2 regions of the Agromyces sp. NPDC052230 genome follow, and region 2 is predicted to be linked to the other one. Evidence: predicted binding sites of a transcription regulator. Region 2 holds the regulator's gene; the other holds the start of a gene.

Region 1 (4,908 bases), on a different contig from region 2:
TTTGGCACTCCGGCACCCCGGCACTTCGGCACCGGGTTCGAGAACCGGAACCACACTTCGGCGGTCGAATGCCGCTTGCCGGCGCCTCGGGGCGAGCGGTCGCCGCGCCCCCTGTCAAGGCCGTGCCGGGGGACGGCCCGGCGTGTCATCGTGAACGACGACCGCGATTCGAGCAGGAGACCCCATGACCGACGCATCCGGCATCGACGACACCTCCGACCAGGGCGGCCTGGGAACTGACGGAACCATCCCCGACGAGCCCGGCAGCGTCGGCGTCGGCGCAGGCGAGGCGACCACGTTCGAGCCCGAGGAAGATCCGGAAGCCGCGTCGAACCGCGACCCCGACGCCCCGGGCGATGGAGCGGACCCCGACTCCGACGCCCACTCGGACACCGACGACTGAACCCGCCGAGCGAGAACGGAAGCTCCACGACTCCCGCGACGCTCAGCTCACCGACAGCCCCGAGTACCACGGGCCCGCCGCGTCGAGCAGGTCGACGTCGCCGCGATCGCCCAGGAGCTCCCAGCGTTGCAGCGACAGCGGCACGTTGCCGTTCCGCCACACGAAGTCATGGAAGTCCCGCAGCGAGAACTCGGCACCGTCGAGCTGCGCGGCCACCGCGGCATCCGCCAGCATGCGCTGCACTTCGAGCTTGCCCACGTGATAGGCCATCGCCAGACCCGGCGTGGCCACGTAGTACGACGTCTCCTCGGTGGCCGTCTCGAGATCCATGGGCACCATCCGTACGAAGAAGTCGACGGCGTCGTGCAACGAGAACACGCCCGTCGCCAGGTTCACGTCGACGACGACGCGCAGGGCCCGCAGGCGGATGAAGTTGTACACGGTCGTGCGCGAATGCGGGGCATCCACGAAGAGCCCCGCCGTGAGCATCAGCTCCTCGTTGTAGTGGGCGATGCCCTCGTTCGCGACCGAGTCGATGAAGTGCCGGCGCGCCGGATCCGGGTGCGCCCACGACAGCGCCAGCTGCTGGGCGTGCGCGCCCTCGTGGATGATGCCGAGCCGCGGGTCGCGGGCGCTCGCGGCATCGAAGTACGGCAGGTCGGGCGACGGATCCGGCACATACGACGTCGCGTCGTCACCGACGCGCCGGACGCTCGTGAGGTCATCGGTGACGCCGAGGAACGCGACGGGCTCGAGGTAGGCCGGCGTCGGCGCGAACCGGTACCGACGCAGCGACGGGGGCTGGCTGAGGAGACCCGAGTCCTCAGCGAAGGCACGCGTCTGGTCCTCCGCCAGCTCCTCGGCGGCGACCAGGGCGGCGGCATCGGCCGCGAGCGGCGACTCGGGAAGGTTGCGGTGCCGAGTGCGCAATACGGCCTCGCCGACGACGCTGCGGTGGTAGTCCTGCATCGCGGCCCGCACGAGCTCCTCGGGCTCCGCCGTGACGAGCGCCACGTGCCGCAGGTACCAGACGAAGGCGTCGCGGCCGACGATCGCGTCGGGACCGAGTCGGTCGGCGGATGCCTCGAGCCACGTCCGATACCGCTCGAGCGCGTCGCTCGCCGCGGGCTGGGCCTCGGCGAGCGACCGCGCAGTGACGCGGTGCAGCACCGGGGTCAGCGCGGTGACGGAGGCGGCGAGCCGTTCGCCGATGCCCTCGAGCTCGGTGGCCGCGACGCGGGCGAGCGTCGCCACGCCCGCGCGCTCCAGGTTCGCGATCGCCTGGTCGACCCCTGTCGGAACAGCCTCGAGCACGCGCACGAGGTCCGACTGCCGCGACGCCTCGAACGGCGGCGGCGCGAGCAGGAGGTCGAACCACGGGCCCAGGATCTGCGACGTGAGGAACACGGCGTCACGCTCCCAGTTGCGGAGCACGTCGAGCTCCCAGTGCACGCGGGCGAGCGCCGCGCCGAGCAGTCGGTGATCCACCTGCGCGTCGACCGGGAGCGTTCCGACGCCCGCGGCGTCGAGCGCGCGCCAGCGCTCCGTGAACCCGGCGAACGCCAGCCGTACCTCGTCGATCGCCTCGAGGTCGAACCGCGGTACCCAACCGGCCGGACGCTCCACGCGCGGGATGTCGTCGGACGTGCGGAACGACGTCGCGTCGCGCCACTCCCAGAACTCCGTGGCGAGCCGGGCGAGGTCTGTGGCGAGCGCAGTCATGCGGGCCACGCTATCCCCCTCCGCCGACGCGGTCGCCCACAGTGGAGGCCCGGAGACGACGGATGCCGCGAGCCCCCGCCCGCGGCATCCGCCTCATCCCCGATGGTCAGCTCGACGCGTTCGCGCCGGTCGTGACCTCCTTCTCGGTCTGCGGCGAGCTCTGCACCTCGACCTTGCGCGGCTTGGCCTTCTCGCTCACCGGGATGACCACGCTCAGCACGCCGTTGTCGTAGTGCGCGCTGATCGAGGTGGTGTCGAGGCCGTCGCCCAGGGTGAGCTGGCGCAGGAACGAACCGCTCGGGCGCTCGTGCGCGAGCCACTGCACGTCGTCGGAGCGCAGCGTGCGCTCCGCGCGAATTGTGAGCAGCTGCCCATCGACATCCACGTCGATCGAGCCGGGGTCGACGCCCGGCAGATCGGCCGAGAGCACATAGTGGTCGCCGTCACGGTGAAGGTCGATCGGCATCATGCGCGGTGCCTGCCGGGTGTCGAGCAGCCCCTGCGCGAGGCGATCGAGGTCGCGGAACGGGTCCCAGTACATGGCCATGGCTTCTCCTCCTTCTTCGCTGCCGCGTTCGCGGCGGTGTGTCCAAGAGTTGAGTCCATCCGACTCAAGTACCTCCAGATTAGCACTCTCGGGTAGAGAGTGCCAAGACCCCTCGAGGAGAATTTCCGCGCGACTTGCGGTGCCCGGCGAGCCCGCGTTGACTGGGGCGATGCGCGTCGTCATCGCCGGAGGCCACGGCCAGATCGCCCTCGTCCTCGAGCGCCTGCTCGCCGATGGGGGGCACGAGCCGATCGCCATCATCCGCAACCCCGAGCACCGCGCCGATATCGACGCCACGGGCGCGGCGGCGGTCGTGCTCGACCTGGAGGAGGCATCCGTCGACGAGGTCGGCCAGGTGCTGAAGGACGCGGATGCCGCGGTCTTCGCGGCCGGCGCCGGCCCGGGGAGCAGTGCCGCGCGCAAGTTCACGGTCGACCGTGATGCCGCCATCCTGCTCGCGGATGCGGCCGAGGCGGCCGGCGTGCCCCGCCTCGTGGTGATCTCGGCCATGAGCGCCGACCGCTTCGACCCCGATTCGCAGGACGTGTTCCAGCTCTACCTGCGCGCCAAGAGCGAAGCGGATGCCTCGGTGCGATCCCGCGACCTCGGCTGGACGATCGTGCGCCCCGGCCGTCTCACGAACGATCCCGGCACCGGCTCGGTTCGCGTGGGCGACTCGCTGCCCGCGGGCTCGATCCCCCGTGCGGATGTCGCGGCGACGATCGCTTTGCTCCTCGAGACCGGTGCGGCATCCCGCACGCAGTTCGATCTCGTCTCGGGCGACGAGCCGATCGCCGACGCCCTCGCCGGGCTCGCCTGACATACGTGAGAATCGTGGGATGACCACGCGCACGCCCCGGCACACGAGCTCCCTGCACCCGGCGTGGATCGTCGCCGCGGTCGCCTTCCTCGCACTCGTCGGGGCGGCCGGCTTCCGCGCGGCGCCGGGCGTGCTCATGCTGCCCCTCGAGGCCGAATTCGGCTGGACGCGCACCGAGCTCTCCATCGCGGTGACGGTCAACCTCCTCCTGTTCGGTCTCACGGCCCCCTTCGCCGCCGCGCTCATGGCGAGGTTCGGCATGCGGGCGGTGACGAGCTTCGCCCTCGTGCTGGTGGGGGCCGGCGCGGCGCTCAGCATCTTCGCCACTGCACCGTGGGTGCTCGTGCTCACGTGGGGCGTCATGATCGGGCTCGGCAGCGGATCGATGGCGCTCGTCTTCGCGGCCACGGTCGCCGACCAGTGGTTCGTCAGGCGCCGCGGCCTGGTGGTCGGCGTGCTCACGGCCGGAAGTGCGACGGGCCAGCTGGCGTTCCTACCGCTCATCGCGATCCTCGTCGAGCAGCAGGGCTGGCGACAGGCGTCGCTCCTCGTCGCCGTCGCGGCATTCGCGGTCGTGCCGCTCGTGCTCCTGTTCCTCCGCAACCGGCCCGCCGACCTCGGCACGACCCCGTTCGGCGCCCCCGACGGCTGGACTGCGCCGACGCGGGCGAGCGGCAACGCCGCCCGGCTCGCGCTCGCGACCCTCGTGCGGGCGAGCCGCAAGCGCACGTTCTGGGCGCTCGTCGCGGGCTTCGCGATCTGCGGCGCCACGACGAACGGACTCGTCGGCACGCACTTCATCCCGGGCGCACACGATCACGGCATGCCCGAGACGACCGCCGCGGGCCTGCTCGCACTCGTCGGCATCTTCGACATCGTCGGCACCGTGGCATCCGGCTGGCTCACCGACCGGGTGAACCCACGCATCCTGCTCGCGGTCTACTACGCCGGACGCGGCGTCGGGCTCGCGGTGCTGCCGTTCCTCCTCGACGCGACCGTGCAGCCGCCGATCATCGTCTTCGTCGTCATCTACGGCCTCGACTGGGTGGCGACCGTGCCGCCGACGGTGGCGCTCTGCCGTGAGGTGTTCGGCCACGACGGGCCGATCGTCTTCGGCTGGGTGTTCGCGTCGCACCAGGTGGGCGCCGCGATCGCGGCCACCGTCGCCGGTCTCGTGCGCGACAACACGGGCGAGTACACGCTCGCCTGGTTCGGCGCGGCGGGACTCTGCGTGGTCGCCGCCCTCGTCAGCGTGTCGATCCGGCGGGTGCCCACGGTGGAGGCGCCGGAATCGGCGGGGCCGGCGGGGCCGGCGGGGCCGGCCGAGCCCGTGGAACCGGTGGGGAGCGCACGCGGCTAGCCTTGGCGCATGCGCATCACGGCGACGTTCCGGGCGACGACGCGGGCGCCGCTGCT
Region 2 (4,908 bases):
ACGAGCCGAAGCGCGTCGGGTTCGCGTACGGCACGACCGCCGAGGGCCCCGAGAGCGGCGAGGAGGCCTTCATCCTCGAGCACCGCGACGACGACGGGGTGTGGCTCACCATCCGGTCGATGTTCGACACGCGCGCCCTCGCGCCGGCGCAGCGCCGCAAGCGCCGCGAGCTCACCCGCACCGAGCTCCGCGCGCTGCATCCCGCCTACACCTGATGGCATCGGCCCTTCCGCTCGGCGAACCCGCGCCGCTCGACGGGCTTCTGCCGCACTCGGCCGCGCTCGGCTCGCGCGAACGGGCGTTCGGCGTGTACGTGCACGTCCCGTTCTGCCGGGTGCGCTGCGGGTACTGCGACTTCAACACCTACACGGCGAGCGAACTGCGCGGCGCACGGCAGGTCGACTACGCCGACCATGCGATCGGGGAGCTCCGGATGTCGCGGCGCGTGCTCGCGGCATCCGGCATCGCCGAACGCCCCGCTGAGACGGTCTTCTTCGGTGGCGGGACGCCGACCCTGCTGCCCGCCGACGACCTCGTCCGCATGCTCGCCGCCGTGCGTGCCGAGTTCGGCCTCGCGGGCGGCGCCGAGGTGACGACCGAGGCGAATCCCGACTCGGTCGACCCCGTGTACCTCGAGCGGCTCGCCGAGGGCGGGTTCACGCGCGTGTCGTTCGGCATGCAGTCGGCCGTACCGCACGTGCTGGCCGCGCTCGACCGCACGCACGACCCCGCGCGGGTTCCGCTCGTCGTCGGGTGGGCGAAAGATGCCGGCCTCGACGTGAGCCTCGACCTCATCTACGGCACGCCGGGGGAGTCGCTCGACGACTGGCGCCGGAGCCTCGAGGCGGCGATCGCCGAGCGGCCCGATCACCTCAGCGCATACGCGCTCATCGTCGAGGACGGCACGAAGCTCGCGCGCCAGATCCGTCGGGGTGAGCTCGCGCAGCCGAGCGACGACCTCGAGGCCGACATGTACGAGTTGGCCGACGAACTGCTCGGCGTAGCGGGGTACGAGTGGTACGAGGTGAGCAACTGGGCCACCGCGTCCGAGCACCGTTCGCGTCACAATCTCGGCTACTGGCGCGGTGATGACTGGTGGGGCGTCGGCCCGGGCGCCCACAGCCACGTCGGCGGGGTGCGCTGGTGGAACGCGAAGCATCCGTCGGCCTACGCCGAGCGGGTGACCGCCGGACACTCGCCGGCCGTCGGGCGCGAGGTGCTCGACCCGCCTGCCCGTGAGACCGAGCGGGTGCTGCTCGCCACGCGCATCCGCGACGGCCTCGACATCGCCTCACTCGCCGCCGGCAGCCGGCGCGCCGTGGCCGGCCTCATCGCCGACGAACTCGTGGACGCGAAAACCGCCCTCGCCGGTGGGCTGACGCTCACCAGGCGAGGGCGGCTGCTCGCGGACGCCGTGGTCAGGCGCCTGCTCGAGGACTGAACGCTCTCAGCTCACGAACTTGATCGAGAGCGGGTAGGTGTAGGGCTGTCCCTGGTTGGCCTTCATCGCGGCGATGATGCTGAAGATGATCACGACCACCCACACCGCGATGAGGATGAAGATGCCGATGATGACGAAGGTCAGGATCGACCCGATCACGTAGGCGATCGTCATCGTGATCTGGAAGTTCAGCGCGGTGGCGGTGTGCGCCCGTACGAACGGGCCCTTGTCCTTCAGGACGAGGTAGCCGATCAGCGCCGGAATGAAGCCGAAGAAGATGCCACCGATGTGGATCAGCGTCGACCACAGCTTCTCGTCGTTCGGGCTGAGCCCCGGGCCCTGATCGTACGGGTTCTGGGGCGGCGGGGGAGGCGTGGGGGTGTCGGACATCAGATCTCCTCGTTCGGGCTCGTCCTCGTGGCGAGACTCATTCGGTTTCATGCTGGCACAGCAACGCCCGCCGCGGGAGTAGGACGCCCCCGCGGCGGGCGAAACTCACGTACGGATCACTTGATGAGGCGGATGGCGAACGGGTAGCGGTAGTGCCGCCCGTCCTTCGCCTGGAGGAAGGCGATGATCGAGAAGACCACGCCGAGGATCCAGACGACCCACGAGAGGAATGCGCCGATGACGACGACGATGAGGATCGCCGAGATCACGTAACCGAAGAGCAGCGTGATCTGGAAGTTCAGGGCTTCCTTCGCCTCGGTGTTCGTGAACGTGCCGCGGTCCTTGAAGACGAGCCAGATGATCAGCGCCGGGATGAATCCGAGGATGCCGCCGAGGTGGGCGAACGAGCCCCACTGGATGTCCTGCTCGGGCGACAGCGGCGCGGCGGCGGCGGGCGGCGGCGGGGTCGCGGCGTTCGGATCGGAGGCCGGGTAGTTGGGGTCGGTCATGCCATGCCTTTCAGGGGGGTTCACGGTTGAGCCGCGTGGGCGCGACGGGGGATGATCGCTGCCGGGACCCGCGGAGTACCCATACGGTATCGCCGCGTGGCGAGCGGTGGCAACGGGCTCTTTCCCGGGATGTCGCGGTAGTATTGGCAGTCGGATACAGGGAGTGCTAAAGCGAGTGGAAGCGAGGGCCATGGTCTCCGAACGCAGCCTCGCCGTCCTCCGGGCGATCGTGCAGGACTACGTCGCGTCGCGGGAGCCGGTTGGCTCCAAGACGATCGTCGAGCGGCACTCCTTCGGCGTGTCCGCCGCCACCATCCGCAACGACATGGCCCTCCTCGAGGAGGAGGAGCTCATCGCGGCACCGCACACCTCCTCCGGTCGCATCCCAACCGACAAGGGCTACCGGGTCTTCGTCGACCAGCTCACCGAGATCCGGCCGCTGACCGCGGCGCAACGTCAGGCCATCGAGACCTTCCTCGGCGAGTCGAGTGATCTCGACGAACTGCTCGCGCGCACCGTGCGACTCGTGTCGCAGCTCACCAAGCAGCTCGCCGTCGTGCAATACCCGAGCTTCGCGAGCGCCCGGGTGCGTCACGTCGAGCTCGTCTCGGTCGCGCCGACGCGGTTGCTGTGCATCCTCATCGCCGACTCGGGGCAGGTCGAGCAGCGCATCGCCGAGGTCGAGCACCCCGTCGACGACGAGGCCCTCGCCGCATTGCGCGCACGGCTCAACGAGGTGGCGGGCGGTCGCACGATGGCGGATGCCGCGACAGCACTGTCGGGCGAGATCGACAGCGTCGACCGCCGGCACGCCGAGGTGCTGCACACGCTCGCCGCGACATTGGCCGACCAGGCTCGGATGCAACGGCCCGACCGTCTCATGGTGGCGGGCGCGGCGAACCTCGTAGCCACCGAACAGGACTTCCCCGGCTCCATCCTCGGCGTCATCGAGGCGATCGAGGAGCAGGTCGTGCTGCTGCGCCTTTTCGGCGAGATGGCGTCCGACGAGCACTCCGTGGTCGTTCGCATCGGGCGCGAGAACGCCTCGTTCGGCCTCGGCGAGACCTCGGTCGTGTCGAGCGCCTTCGAGATCCCGGGGCGTGACATCTCCCGTCTCGGCATCGTGGGCCCCACCCGCATGGACTACTCCAACAGCATGGCGGCCGTCCGCGCCGTCGCCCGCTATCTCTCCCGCACGCTCGGCGAGAGCTGATCCGCCGCCGTCGCTCCGACCGGCATCCGGCAATCGAAAGGACAAGCCCCTCCGTGGCCGACCATTACGAGGTCCTCGGCGTCGCGCGCGACGCAACCCCCGACGAGATCAAGAAGGCCTACCGACGCCTCGCCCGCGAGCTGCACCCCGACGTGAACCCGGGTGCCGAGGCATCCGAACGCTTCAAGCAGGTCACGCACGCGTACGACGTGCTGAGCGACCCGAGGCAGCGCGAGCAGTACGACCTCGGCGGCCAGGGCGGATTCGGTGCACAGGGCTTCGGCGGCTTCGGCGACATCTTCGAGACGTTCTTCGGCGCCGGGCAGACCAGTCGAGGCCCGAGATCGCGTCGAGAGCGCGGGCAGGACGCGCTCATCCGCGTCGAGGTGGGCCTCGACGAGGTCATCTTCGGCACGCATCGCGACATCGACGTCGACACCGCCGTCACGTGCGAGACGTGTCATGGTTCGTGCTGTCAACCGGGCACGTCGCCCGTGACGTGCGACATCTGCGGCGGCACCGGATCGATCCAGCGCTCGGTGCGTTCGCTCCTCGGCAACGTCATGACATCGAGCCCCTGCGGCACGTGCCGCGGCTACGGCACGGTCATCGCGACGCCGTGCGTCACCTGTCAGGGCCAGGGCCGCGTGCGCGCGCGCCGCACCGTGCCCGTCGACATCCCCGCGGGCGTCGACACGGGAGTCCGGCTGCAGATGCCCGGCTCGGGTGAGGCGGGCCCCGCCGGCGGCCCGAACGGCGACCTCTACCTCGAGATCAAGGTGCGGAACCACGAGGTGTTCAGCCGCAACGGCGACGACCTGCTCTGCACCCTCGAGGTCGCCATGACCGACGCGATCCTCGGCACGAACACGACCGTGCACGCGCTCGACGGCGACGTCGACGTGGAGCTGCGGGCCGGTCTGCAGAGCGGCGAGATCCTCACCGTCAAGGACCGCGGGGTCACGAGGCTCCGCGGTGCCGGGCGCGGCGACCTGAAGATCGGCGTGCAGGTGGTGACCCCCACCAAGCTCTCGTCGAAGGAGCGCGACCTCATCCAGCAGTTCGCCTCATCGAAGAAGCCGGCGGCGCCGGAGCTCAGTCACTTCCAGCAGGGGCTCTTCGCGAGACTGCGCGACCGGTTCCTCGGCTGAGCGGATGTCGCGGTGAGCCACCTCTACGTCGACGAGTCGCTCGAGCTCGCGGGCCTCGTTCCCGGTGACACGGTGAAGCTGCGGGGGGACGAGGCTCGGCACGCGGTGACCGTGTCGCGCGTGCGGGCCGGGGAGCGCATCGCCATCGGCGACGGCCGGGGCACGGTGGTGCACGGCGTCGTGACGTCGACGGGTTCGCGCGAG

What was found. Region 2 encodes HrcA, which represses chaperone genes, less so after heat shock. Its sites were predicted from a motif close to TTNGCACTCGNNNNNNNCGAGTGCNAA; they were not measured.
Region 1: the regulator HrcA is predicted to act here: its motif matches at 2,752-2,778, upstream of AB0K73_RS00490 (Hsp20/alpha crystallin family protein).

The regions. Positions count from the first base shown of each region.
Region 1 covers NZ_JBFAVC010000001.1:102,807-107,714, forward strand. Annotated here, with positions in the region: gene AB0K73_RS00480 (hypothetical protein) at 185-403, shown strand; gene AB0K73_RS00485 (DUF885 family protein) at 446-2,125, opposite strand; gene AB0K73_RS00490 (Hsp20/alpha crystallin family protein) at 2,232-2,672, opposite strand; gene AB0K73_RS00495 (NAD(P)H-binding protein) at 2,842-3,492, shown strand; gene AB0K73_RS00500 (MFS transporter) at 3,512-4,852, shown strand; gene AB0K73_RS00505 (FUSC family protein) at 4,862-4,908, shown strand, end outside.
Region 2 covers NZ_JBFAVC010000006.1:131,952-136,859, reverse strand. Annotated here, with positions in the region: gene AB0K73_RS14250 (DUF1990 family protein) at 1-215, shown strand, start outside; gene hemW (radical SAM family heme chaperone HemW) at 215-1,441, shown strand; gene AB0K73_RS14240 (DUF4870 domain-containing protein) at 1,448-1,831, opposite strand; gene AB0K73_RS14235 (DUF4870 domain-containing protein) at 1,948-2,340, opposite strand; gene hrcA (heat-inducible transcriptional repressor HrcA) at 2,531-3,553, shown strand; gene dnaJ (molecular chaperone DnaJ) at 3,607-4,704, shown strand; gene AB0K73_RS14220 (16S rRNA (uracil(1498)-N(3))-methyltransferase) at 4,717-4,908, shown strand, end outside.